Methylorubrum populi: one gene and its partner. The protein of the gene in region 1 interacts with the protein of each later gene in a pairwise test. Links are inferred from orthologs where the notes say so. Each region holds a gene or a part of one and is shown in the gene's direction. Other genes may lie near its edges.

The links. Proteins that work in one complex are often made in the same cells at the same time.
Region 2: the proteins of MPPM_RS25250 (region 1) and mtgA interact in binary tests that used the Escherichia coli proteins (3 or more experiments, as listed by UniProt). The link is inferred for Methylorubrum populi from one-to-one orthologs.

What each region holds. Positions count from the first base shown.
Region 1 is NZ_AP014809.1:5,428,382-5,433,236, reverse strand. Bases 1-2,935 are described here. They hold MPPM_RS25250 (peptidoglycan D,D-transpeptidase FtsI family protein), read left to right. Parts: upstream 1-580; coding sequence 581-2,290; downstream 2,291-2,935. Other genes in these bases: MPPM_RS25245 (UDP-N-acetylmuramoyl-L-alanyl-D-glutamate--2,6-diaminopimelate ligase), read left to right, coding at 2,348-2,935; ftsL (cell division protein FtsL), read left to right, coding at 1-387. In the rest of the region: more of MPPM_RS25245, read left to right, coding at 2,936-3,811; MPPM_RS25240 (UDP-N-acetylmuramoylalanyl-D-glutamyl-2,6-diaminopimelate--D-alanyl-D-alanine ligase), read left to right, coding at 3,808-4,855. UniProt on the Escherichia coli protein: Essential cell division protein that catalyzes cross-linking of the peptidoglycan cell wall at the division septum. Required for localization of FtsN.
Region 2 is NZ_AP014809.1:2,899,633-2,907,376, forward strand. The notes cover bases 2,794-5,552. They hold mtgA (monofunctional biosynthetic peptidoglycan transglycosylase), read left to right. Parts: upstream 2,794-3,659; coding sequence 3,660-4,445; downstream 4,446-5,552. Other genes in these bases: MPPM_RS13265 (polyprenyl synthetase family protein), read right to left, coding at 2,794-3,623; MPPM_RS13275 (deoxyribodipyrimidine photo-lyase), read right to left, coding at 4,449-5,552. Outside these bases: MPPM_RS13250 (hypothetical protein), read left to right, coding at 1-347; MPPM_RS13255 (thiamine pyrophosphate-binding protein), read left to right, coding at 520-2,208; MPPM_RS13260 (thiol-disulfide oxidoreductase DCC family protein), read left to right, coding at 2,226-2,651; more of MPPM_RS13265, read right to left, coding at 2,661-2,793; more of MPPM_RS13275, read right to left, coding at 5,553-5,852; MPPM_RS13280 (TRAP transporter substrate-binding protein), read right to left, coding at 6,387-7,496; MPPM_RS13285 (tyrosine phosphatase family protein), read left to right, coding at 7,616-7,744. UniProt on the Escherichia coli protein: Peptidoglycan polymerase that catalyzes glycan chain elongation from lipid-linked precursors. May play a role in peptidoglycan assembly during cell division in collaboration with other cell division proteins.

The sequences.
Region 1 (4,855 bases):
TCGGCGGTCTACGCCTACTCGATCAAGTACGACACGCTCTATCAGGCGGGCCAGGTCTCCAAGCTGAAGACCGCCCTGCACAAGGAGCGGCAGGCCATCGCCGTGCTGCGCGCCGAATGGCAGCTCCTGACCCGGCCCGACCGGCTCCAGGCGGCGGTCGAGCGGCACCTCACCCTCGAGCCCATCGGGGACGGGCATCTCGCCCGGCTCTCCGACCTGCCGAACCGGCCCGACCGCGGTGACGAGATCGGCCGCCTCCTGGCCTCCACGGCGACCCCGACCGCGACGCCGAAGGACAAGCCGGCGAGCGCCCGCGACGAGCCGCGCACGACGGGCTCGGTCACCACCCGCACCGTCTCCACCCGCCCGCCGGCGGTTTCGAGGTAGCGTTCCCGTGTCCCAAGATCCGTCGCACGATCCCTCGCACGATCCGTTGCCTGCTCCCTCGCACGATCCGTCGCCGGAGGGGTCGAGCGCGGTTGCGCAAGATACCGCCCTCTCGCAGGCCGCTCCGGACCCGATTCCGGAGCGCGTGGTGACGAGCGAGCCGCCGGCCACGGCGCTGACGCGGGTCGCCCGGATGATGTTTCGCCTCGCGATCGAGCGGTCGCATGCCCGCGTGGCGCTGGTCGGCCTCGCCTTCACGGCGGTGTTCATGACGATCGGCGTGCGGCTGATCGTGATCGCGGCCACGCCCGCCAACAACAGCGACGAGCACCGCGTGGCGGCCGCCGCCACCACCGCGATCCGTCCGGACATCATCGACCGCAACGGCGAGATTCTGGCCACCGACATCCGCACCGTCTCGGTCTTCGCCGAGCCGAAGCGGATGGCGCGCACCTTCGACACCGACGAGGCAGTGGAACTCCTGACCGCGGTTCTGCCGGAGCTGAACGCCGCGGAGTTGCGCTCGAAGCTGTCCTCGAAGAAGGGTTTCGTCTGGATCAAGCGCGAGATCACGCCGAAGCAGCAGCTCGAAGTCCACCGCCTCGGCATTCCCGGCGTCGGCTTCCTGCCCGACCACAAGCGCGTCTACCCGAACGGGGTGGCGGCGGCGCACATCATCGGCGCGACCAACCTCGACAATATCGGCATCGCCGGGATCGAGAAGTACATCGACAACCGCGGCAACAAGGCGCTCAACGAGTTCGGGCTCGTGGCCAAGCAGACCGACCTCTCGCCGATCCAGCTCTCCCTCGACCTGCGCGCCCAGTTCGCCGTGCGCGACGAGCTCGTGAAGGGCGTGGAGAAGTTCAAGGCGAAGGCCGGCGCCTCAATGATCCTCGACGTGACCACCGGCGAGGTGATCGCGCTCGCCTCCTACCCGGATTTCGACCCCAACGAGCCGAAGGACGCGCTGTCCGACGACCGCATCAACCGGATGAATGTCGGCGTCTACGAGATGGGCTCGACCTTCAAGGCGATGACCCTCGCCATGGCGCTCGATTCCGGCAAGTACAACGTCAACTCGACCTTCGACACCCGCGGCGGCGTGCTGCATTGGGGCCGGCAGAAGATCCACGACTACCACGCCACCGGCCGCGTGCTGACCATGCCGGAGGTGTTCACCCACTCCTCCAACATTGGCTCGGCCAAGATGGCGCTCGGCGTCGGCGTGCCCGGCCACCGCGCCTTCCTCAAGAAGATGGGCCTGCTCGACCGGATGCGCACCGAGCTGCCGGAATCGGCCGCGCCGATCCTTCCGCCGCGCTGGGCCGAGATCAACACCATCACGATCGCCTTCGGCCACGGCATCGCGGTGGCGCCGATCCAGGCGGCGGCGGCGGTGGCGGCGATCATCAACGGCGGCGACCTGATGACGCCAACCTTCCTCAAGAGCGACGAGGCGACCGCGCGGGCGAAGGCGAGCCACGTGCTGAAGCCCGAGGCCAGCGAGGCCATGCGCTTCATCATGCGCCTCAACGCCACCGAGGGCTCGGCCAAGAAGGCGTCGGTCCCGCTCTACTATGTCGGCGGCAAGACCGGCACGGCGGAGAAGGTCATCAACGGGCGCTACGCCAAGAACCGCCTGTTCACGACCTTCATGGCGGCCGCCCCCATGGACAAGCCGAAATACCTGTTCCTGACCATCATGGACGAGCCGCAGGGCCTGCCCGAGACCGGCGGCTACGCCACCGCCGCCTACAATTCCGGTACGGTGACGGGCAAGATCATCGAGCGGGCCGCGCCGATCCTCGGGCTGGCGCCGCGCTTCGACCCGCCGGTCAAGCCCTTCCCGCTCATGGTGAAGCTCGGCGCCTACCATGCGACCATGGTGGACGGACAGTGACGATGGCCTGTACCCGGTCGGCCTGACCCGCACGGACTCTTCCGAGGATTCTTCCCGATGAGCCAGCCGACGCTTGCTGACCTGTTCCCGGAGGCGGACCCGGCGATCGCCGCCCGACCCGTCGCCGGCCTCACCGCCGACAGCCGCCGGGTCGTGCCCGGCGGCGTGTTCGTGGCCGTGCCCGGCACGACCGCCGACGGCCGACTCTTCGCCGCAGCCGCGGCAGCGGCCGGGGCGGTCGCCGTGGCCGGGGAGGGGAGGCGCCCGGCGGACCTGCCCGAGGCGACCGCCTGGATCGAGGTGGCGGAGGCCCGCCGGGCGCTCGCCCTCGCCGCCGCCCGCCTGTCCGGGCGCCAGCCGGAGACGGTGGTGGCGGTCACCGGCACGAGCGGCAAAAGCTCGGTCGCCGATTTCGTACGGCAGATCCTGTCGCGGCTCGGCCGGGACGCGGCCAGCCTCGGCACCGTCGGCATCGTCACGAACCGGGGCGCGGCCTACGGCTCCCTGACGACCCCCGATCCCGTGACGCTGCATGAGACCCTGGCGCGGCTGGCGGAGGAGGGCATCACCGATCTCGCCATGGAGGCCTCCTCCCACGGCATCGAGCAGCGCCGCCTCGACGGGGTCGCGCTGACGGCCGCCGCCTTCACCAATCTCGGCCGCGACCACCTCGATTATCACCCGACGATCGAGGATTATCTCGAGGCCAAGCTCCGGCTGTTCACGACACTGCTGCCGAAAGGCCGCCCGGCCGTCGTCAACGCCGACGGCGCCTATGCCGAGCGCGTCATCGGCACCGCCGATGCCGCCGGGCACGCGGTCCTGACCACCGGACGCGGCGGCGACTTCATCCGCCTGATCGACGCCGGCACGGCTGGCTTCTCGCAGAGCCTGACGCTGGCCCATGGCGGCCGCGATTACCGCGTGCGCCTGCCGCTGGTGGGCGGCTTCCAGGTCGAGAACGCGCTCGTCGCGGCAGGTCTCGCGCTGGCGACGCCGGCGGGCGCGGCCGATCCGGCGGGCGTCTTCGCCGCCCTCGAAGGGCTGACCGGCGTGCCGGGCCGGATGGAGCGGATCGGCGAGGCGAACGGGGGCCTGTGCCTCGTCGACTACGCCCACAAGCCGGAGGCGCTGGAGCATGTGCTGACGGCTTTGCGTCCCTTCGCCAGCGGGCGCCTCGTCGTGGTGTTCGGCTGCGGCGGCAACCGCGACGCCGGCAAGCGGCCGATCATGGGCGCCATCGCCGAGCGCCTCGCCGACCGGGTCATCGTCACCGACGACAACCCCCGCAACGAGGAGCCCGCCGCGATCCGCGCCGCGATCCTCGCCGCGGCGCCGGGCGCGGAAGAGATCGGCGACCGGGCCGAGGCGATCCGGGCCGGCGTGCGCGCTCTGAGCGCCGGCGACGTGCTGGTGGTGGCCGGCAAAGGTCATGAAACCGGCCAGATCGTCGGGTCACGCGTGCTCCCGTTCTCGGATCACGACACCCTGCGCGCCGCGATCGCGGAGTTGAACGGATGAGCGACGCCCCCCTCTGGACCCCGGATTCCCTGGAAGCGGCCACCGGCGGACGCCTGATCGGCGCGCCCCGCGCGGTCACCGGCGCGTCGATCGACACCCGCAGCCTGGAGCCCGGCGACCTGTTCTTCGCCATCCGCGGCGAGGCGCGGGACGGCCACGACTTCGTACCGGCTGCCCTTGAGAAGGGCGCGGGCGCCGCCGTGGTCGCCGCCTCGCGCGCGGCTGAGTTCGAAAAGATCGGTCCGGTGCTGGCCGTGCCGGAGGAGGGCGACGATCCGGTTCTGGAGGCGATGCGCCGCCTCGGCCTGGCCGCCCGCGCCCGCACCGGGGCCGCCATCGTCGCGGTGACCGGCTCCGTCGGCAAGACCGGCACCAAGGAGGCCCTGCGCCACGTGCTGTCGGCGCAGGGGAAAACGCACGCCTCGGTCGCCTCCTACAACAATCACTGGGGTGTGCCGCTGACGCTGGCGCGGATGCCGGCGGACAGCCGCTTCGGCGTGTTCGAGATCGGCATGAACCACGGCGCCGAGATCCTGCCGCTCACCGCGATGGTGCGGCCGGACGTGGCGCTGATCACCACGGTCGAGCCGGTGCATATCGAGCATTTCCGCTCGCTCTCGGCCATCGCCGACGCCAAGGGCGAGATCTTTTCCGGGTTGAAGCCCGGCGGCGTCGCGGTGATCAACCGCGACAACCCGAACTACGAGCGGATGCTCGCCCACGCCCATGCCTCGCGGGCCGGACGCATCATCACCTTCGGCGAGCACGCGGCGGCGGATGTGCGGGCCAACCGCATCCTGACCCGGCCCGACGTCTCGGTGGTCGATGCCACAGTGATGGGCGTTCCCGTCACCTACCAGCTCGGCACGCCCGGCCGGCACGTGGCGATGAACTCGCTCGGCGTGCTGGCCTGCATCCACGCCCTGGGCGCCGACCTCGCCCGCGCCGCCCTGTCGCTGGCGGGCCTGAAGCCGCCGGTCGGGCGCGGCGAGCGCACGGCGCTCCGGATCGAGCAAGGGGCTGGGGAAGCCGAAGCCTTCCTCA
Region 2 (7,744 bases), 2.5 Mb from region 1 along the record:
GACCCGTCGCCGACATCTGCCTGCACTACACGTCCGACCTCTCGCCCGGCAGCATCACCGCCCTGGCGCTCTACGCGGAACCCGTGGCGGCCGGCCACTCGACGGCCTTTCTCGGCCTTCGCTCCGGCGGCGACGCCCTGGGGCGCTTCACCCGCGACGGTTTCGGCTGGATGACCGACCGCTACGGCAACCTCGACGCACCCGCGATCTACCCCGACAAGGGCGGCTTCCTGACCTGGCTCGACCGCCGTGCGCCGCGAATCGACGGCGGCGACGCCTCCTCCCTCTACGGCCGGCCGGTTTTCTGGGCGACCTGGACCGTGCGGCCGCGCGCGGCCCAGCCCTGAACCGGTGACGATTTCGGCGGTAGATTCGACAGAGGGATGAGCGGCCCTCGCGCCGCCGTCGGTCATGGGAGACCTTGAGCGGGCGTCGCCGAGGCGGAGCCAAGACGGGCATGCCTCCTGTGCGTGCGATGCGCGGCGGGGGAGGCTCTCTCGGGCAGGTGAGGAGCGAGCCATGACGGTCACGACACTCGATTCCCTGGCCGAGCGGCGCGGCGCCGACGTGCTGGTGGAGGTGCTACGCTCGGAGGGCGTCCGCTACGTCTTCGGCAATCCCGGCACGACCGAACTGCCGCTGATCGACGCCCTGACGGACGCGTCCGACATCGCCTACGTCCTGGCGCTGCAGGAGGCGAGCGCGGTCGCCATGGCCGACGGCTATGCCCAGGGCGCGCGACGGCCGGGCTTCCTCAACCTGCATACCGCCGGCGGCCTCGGCCACGGCATGGGCAACCTGCTCAATGCCCAGATCTCCGGCACACCCCTCGTCGTGACGGCGGGCCAGCAGGATTCGCGGCACGTCATCACCGATCCGCTCCTGTTCGGCGACCTGACCACCATCGCCGCCCCCACGGTGAAATGGGCGCGCGAGGTGACGAACGCCGACCAACTCCCGGTGCTCCTGCGCCGCGCCTTCCACGACTGTGCCGCCGCGCCCTCGGGGCCGGTCTTCCTGTCCCTGCCGATGGACGTGATGGAGGCCAAGACGGCCGCGCCGCTCGGCGAGATTTCCGTCATCGACCACCACGCCGTGGCCGGATCTCTCGACCGGCTGGCTGACCATCTCGCGGCGATCGCGCCGGGACGACTCGCCCTGATCGCCGGCGACGAGGTCGATGCCAGCGACGCCTCGGCCCAGGCGGTGCGGCTCGCCGACCTTCTCGCGGCGCCGGTCTACGGCTCGTCCTGGCCGGCGCATATCCCGTTTCCGACCGCCCACCCGCTCTGGATGGGCAACCTGCCGACCAAGGCGAGCGGCATCGCCGAGATCCTGGGCCGCTACGACGCTGTGTTCGCGCTCGGCGGCAAGTCGCTCATCACGGTGCTGTACACGGAAGGCTCGGCGGTGCCGCCGGGCACGGAGGTGTTCCAGCTCTCGGCCGATGCCCGCGACCTCGGCCGCACCTACGCCACGCAGCTCTCGACGGTGGGCAACGTGCGCGCCTCCCTCGACGTGCTGCTGCCGCTCCTGGAAACCCGCGTCGCGCCCCGGGCGGAGACCTATGCCCGCCTGCGCCGAGAGGCCGTCGCCGCCTACGACGCCCGCCGGGCCGCCCTGGAGGCGCGGGCGGATGCCGCCTTCGCCGATCCCGTCATCCATCCCCTCGTCGCCGCCCGCGAGATCGCCCGCGCCGTCGGATCCGACATCGCCATCGTCGACGAAGCGCCCGCGACGCTCGGGCATCTGCGCACGATCCTGCACAGCACTTGGACCCGGCAATATTCCTCGATCCGCGGCGGCGTGCTCGGCTGGGGCATGCCGGCCTCGGTCGGCTTCTCCCTCGGGCTCGATCGGGCGCCGGTGGTCTGCATCGTCGGTGACGGCGCGGCGATGTACTCGCCCCAGGCGCTCTGGACCGCCGCGCACGAGCGGCTGCCGGTGACCTTCGTCGTGATCAACAACGCCGAGTACAACATCCTCAAGCAATTCATGAAATCGCAGACACACTACGCCTCGGTGCGGGCGAACCGCTTCATCGCCATGGATCTGACCGAGCCGCGCATCGACTTTCTTGCACTCGCCGCCTCCATGGGCGTGCCCTCGCGGCGGATCGAGCGGGCCGGGGATGTGGCCGGGGCGGTCGAGGCGGGCATCCGCTCGGGGCGGCCGAACCTCGTGGAAGTGGTGGTCAGCGCGGCGTGACGGTCTCCCCGCACCCGATGCCGCCGACTCTCGTCTTCGATACGGACTGCGTGCTCTGTGCCGGATCGGTGCGGTTCGTGCTGGCGCACGAGCGCGATGAGCGCCTCCACTTCATGGGCGCGTGGTCGACCGAAGGGCTCGCCCTCGCCGCGCAGCACGGCTTCACGGCCGAGGATCTGAACGGCACCTTCCTGCTGGTTCAGGATGGCCGGGCACTGACACGCTCGGACGCTGCACTGGAAGTGGCGCGGCATCTCCGGGCGCCGTGGTGCTGGGCGAGGATAGCGCGGATCCTGCCGAAGCCGCTGCGCGACCGTCTCTACGGCGTCGTGGCACGCTTTCGCTACAGGCTGTTCGGCCGCCGCGAGGATTGTGCCCGGGTGCCGCCGGAACAGCGGCACCGCTTTCAAGGAGTTCGGCCGGTGGATCCGCCGCACCCGTGAGCGAAAAGATCAGGCCTTGCGGGCCACGGTGAAGCGGGCCGCGTCCTTGAGCACCCGCGCCCGCTCGCCCCAGGGGGCGACGGCCTCGTCGCAGAGCGCCACCAGCCGGTCGCACTCGGCGCGCGCGCCGTCGAGGCCGAGGCGGTCGACCAGCGTCGCCTTGCCGGCATCCTTGTCCTTGCCGGTGGCCTTGCCCATGGCTTCCGGCGAAGCCTCGCGGTCGAGGATGTCGTCGGCGACCTGGAAGGCCTGACCCAGCGCCTTGCCGTAGCGCAGAAGCGCCGCCCGCTCGTCGGCATTCGCGCCGCCGACCAGCGCGCCGGCCTCGACGGAGAAGGCGAGGATCGCGCCGGTCTTCATCGCCTGCATCCGCAGGGTGTCGTCGATATCCATATTGGCCGGGCCGAAGCGCCCCTCGGCCGAGAGGTCGAGGAGCTGGCCGCCGACCATGCCGCCGAGGCCGGAGGCGCGGGCGAGCCCGAGCACCAGCTCCGCCCGGATCGCCGGATCGGGCTGCCAGCGCGGATCGGCGGTGACCTCGAAGGCGAGCGTCTGGAGCGCGTCGCCGACGAGGATCGCGGTGGCCTCGTCGTAGGCCTTGTGGACGGTGGGCTTGCCGCGGCGCAGGTCGTCGTCGTCCATGGCCGGCAGGTCGTCGTGGACGAGGCTGTAGCAGTGGACGAGTTCGACGCCGGCGCCGGCGGCGAGCGCCGCATCCTCGGCGCCGCCGAGCATCCGTGCGGTCTCGATGGCGAGGAAGGGGCGCAGGCGCTTGCCGCCGCCGAGCACGGCATGGCGCATCGCCTCCATCAGCCGCGGTGGCCGGGCGATCTCGCCCGCCTGTAGGGTCGGGCCGAGCAGGTCGACGAGGAAGGTCTCGACGGTGTCGGCGACCTGAGCGAGCCTGTGGGTAAAGTCACCCGTATAGGCGTCCGCCTTGACCGAGGGGTGGGAAGCCTGCGTTGAGGTCATCGGAAGGGGCCTGGATCGGGGAGGGGCGGACGCGAGGTGGCGGTGCCGGAGGAGAGCGAGGCGGAACGGCACGGGCGCGACCTGCGACGGATTCCGGCGTCGAGACCCCTCGCGAGGGCCTCCGCCACCCAAAAGTCCGCTCCGAGGCGTCGAACCGGGCTGCGGCGCGCCGCGACCCTGATCACCCTCGCTCCCATTGCCATTCTTGCCTTCACGCTTACGCTCGCGCTCGTCTATAGCGTGGCGACCCCGCCCTCAACCCTGATGCTCGGCCGATGGTTGACACTCCAGGGCGCGCAGCGGGACAGCGTGCCCCTGGAGGCGATCGCGCCGGCCCTGGTCCAGGCGGTGATGGCCTCCGAGGATCAGCGCTTCTGCCTGCATAACGGCGTCGATTGGGGCGCGTTGCGCGAGGTGGTGGACGACGAGGAGGGCCCGAGCCGCGGCGCCTCGACCATCACCATGCAGACGGTCAAGAACGTCTTCCTCTGGCCCGGCCGCTCCTACATCCGCAAGGGTCTCGAGATCCCGCTGGCAGTGATGGCCGACGCGGTCTGGGGCAAGCGCCGGACGATGGAGATCTATCTCAACGTCGCCGAGTGGGGGGAGGGGATCTTCGGGGTCGAGGCCGCCGCCCGCCACTGGTTCCGCAAGAGCGCCCGCGACCTGACCCGCAACGAGGCCGCGCTCCTCGCCGCGGTCCTGCCGAACCCGATCCTGCGCAGCGCCGGCAAGCCGACCCGCGGCGTGCGGGCGATCGCCGGGCGCATCCAGAGCCGGATGGGGCAGGTGGACGGGTTGATGGGGTGTCTGAAGCGCTGAGCGTCAGCCACCTTCCGCCTCGCACAGTCGCGTCACCGCCCGCTCGTAGGCCTTCGCATCGAACTTCCGGAGCGAGTTCTCGCTCTGATAGCGCACACTTCCGAAAATCTTGCGGGTCTGCCAGGGGCGGTCGTGCAGGCCGAAGATCCAGGCGACGTTGGTGAAGGAGTTGGCGTCGCGCCCGTCGAGGAAGTAGCGGTTGTTGAGCCGCAGCGTCCGGGCGAAGGCCTCTTCCGGCGAGGGCGACCATTCGAGGATCTTCTTGCCCCAGTACATGCGCAGCTGGTTGTGCATGTAGCCGGTCTCGCGCATCTCGCGCATGGCGACGTTCCAGTAATGGTCGTGGGTCTTGCCCTCCGCCAGTTCCTCCTCGGAGTAGAGTTTGGGATGCGCGTCGTCGGCATGCTCGGCGAGCGTCTTGCGGGCCCATTCCGGTACGGCGCGGGCGTAATCGTCGTAGCCCTCGGTGTGGAAGACGTGGTTCATCGCCAGTTCGCGCCGGACGATCAGCTCCTCGAGATAGGCCGAGCGGTCGTCGCGGTCGGCGTCCTCCGCGGCGCGGATCGCGAGGGCGATCTCGACCGGCGAGATGTGTCCGAAATGCAGGTAGGGGCTCATATGTGAGGCGGCTCCCGCCTCCGGCTTGTTGCGGCCGGCGCCGTACCCGGCGAAGGCTTCGTCCACGAAGCTGTCGAGGCGCCCGCGCGCCTCGGTATGGCCGCCGCGGAACCGCTGCACCGGGCCGACCGTGGTGTCGAGGGTCAACTTCGCGAGGAGCCTGTCCGGATCGGAGACGTCGAGCCCGTCCTTCAGCTTCAGCCGCTTGATCAACCCCCCGGCGGGATGATCGATCGTCCGCGGCGCCAGCGGTTCGAGATAATCGTCCCAGAGCTTCTGGAGCTTCGGGCGCAGGGTGCGCGCGGCGTATTCGTGCTTGGTCGAGGCAGTCTCGACAGGCACCACCACGTCGCCCTCGAGCTGGACGATCCGGCACTTGGCTCCTCGTTCGATCTCGCCGTACCAGCCTTTCTGGATCGCGAGATAGCCGCGATCGAGCACCAGCAGAGCGGCCCGTTCCGACAGGTCGATGGCGACCTCGGCCGGCGTTCCGCGCCGCAGGAGGAAGGCGATGCCGCGTTTTTCCAGGGCGGCGGCCGCATCCGCGAGGCCCTGCAGCAGGAAGGCGTAGTGCCGGGCATTGGCCTCCGGAAAGCCGTTGGCGCCATCGAGCAGGCCGAAGCAGACGAGAAGCGGGAGCTTGAGGCGGTTGGCCTCCTCGATCGCCAGTTCCAGCGCCGGATTGAACGGGACGCGCATCGACTGCTGCATCAGATACAGCACGTAGTCGCCGCCATCGCGCGGCGGCACGTCGTTCAGAACCCGGATGCGGGCCGGTTGGATCGCCATCGCCCGAAAACGCCCCCGTTTCGACCTGTCGCGCCTCACCTCACCGGCGCAGCGGCCGAATCAGGCTCTGCCGCGTGATTCGGGGTTCGCCCGTCGGCGACCCGAGATCGATCCCGCGTCGGGGCAGGGAATGCACCAGCGCGGCAAACGTTGCATCGTCGGCGCCAGACGCAGCCGGCCGGCTCGAAGCGGGGTTGCCGCCCGATCAGAAATCGCGAGACGATTCAACGATGTGCCGCGCGGCGAAAGCAGATCGCGCGCGCTCGTCTATTGCGAAGCTTGCCGCGAGCATTGCATTCGGGCCGGATGAGGACATGCGGCATTTGAGTGACAGACCCGGTGCGACGTGTGCCTGCACACGCGCAAACGTGATCATTGCCGACCAAGCAGCTTGAAAAATCCCGGGCAAAGATCATTTTGTGCATTGCGGGAACGCGGACGGCGTCCGTGTCCCGCTGCCCTCCTTGGGCGTTTCCTCCCTAGACTTCGGGCCGTCCTTCGGGGCGGCTTTTTTTTGTTTCGAGGCCGGCGCTGTCAGCCGCGGGCGCGGGCGCGGATCATGAAGTTGTCGTAGGTGTACTCGGCCACCTGGAACCAGAGGTACTCCTCGTTCCGGAATGTCTTCATCGCGTCGTAGATCCGCTTGAAGTCCGGGTTCTTGGCCGAAAGGTCGGCATAGACCTCGTTCGAGGCTTTGAGCGCCGCCTCCATCACGTCCTGGGGGAAGGGGCGGAGCTGTGCCCCGCCCGAGACCAGCCGGCGCAGGGCCTGTGGGTTGCGCGCGTCGTAGCGGGCCTGGACATCGGCGTTCACCTGCGCCGCCGCGCCCTGCAGGATGGCGCGGTAGGTCTTCGGCAGGCCTTTCCACGCCTCGGCGTTGATCCAGAAATGCAGCAGGGCGCTGCCCTCCCAGAAACCGGGATAGTGATAGATCGGCGCGACCTTCTGGAGGCCGAGCTTCTCGTCATCGTGCGGGCCGATCCACTCGGCGGCGTCGAGCGCCTTGCTCTCCAGCGCGGCGTAGATCTCCGGCCCCGGCGTCGCCTGCACCGCCGCGCCGAGCTTGGACAGAACCGTGCCGCCGAGCCCGGCGATGCGCAGCTTCAGCCCCTGGAGATCGCCGACCGTCTTGATCTCCTTGCGGAACCAGCCGCCCATCTGCGCGCCGGTATTGCCGCCAGGCAGCGCCACCAATCCGTGTTTGGCGAAGATCTCGGCGAACAGCTCCGATGCGCCGCCCTGGAGCCACCACGCGTTCTGGCCACGGGCGTTGAGACCGAACGGGATGGCCGTGGCCAGTGCGAAGGCCGGAGTCTTGGCCATGCCGAAGCTTGCCGGTGCGTGGCCCATCTCGGCCTTGCCGCTTCCCACCGCGTCGAGCAGCCCGTCGGCGGGGGTCGACTCGCCCGCGGCCGAGACCTGGATCTGGAAGCGCCCGTCGGTCGCCTCGGCCACCGCTCTCGCGAGGCTCTCGGAGGCGCCGAACAGGATGTCGAGGCTGCGCGCATAGGCCGAGGTCAGGCGCCAGCGCAGTTCGGGTGCGGATTGCTGGGCCTGAGCAGGGCTCACCGACGTTCCAGCGGCGCTCAATCCGGCGCCGAGGCCGGCGGTCAGCAGGGCGCGGCGTGGCAGGGTGTTTGACATGGATCTCCCGGGTCGTCCCGATCGGCCGGCCGACCGTTGCCATACACGTGAAGGCGGCCAGCGGGAAACCGGGTCACGCCCCGTCGCCTCCCGCGCGGCGCCGTGATAGCAGGCTTCGCGTGAGCACCGAGAAACTCAGCCTCCACACCGTCTGCGGCCTTGACGAACTCGTCGAGCATCAGGCCCGCGGCGTCAGTCATGTCCTGTCGATCCTCGATCCGGACCGGGCGGATCCGGAGGCGTTCGGT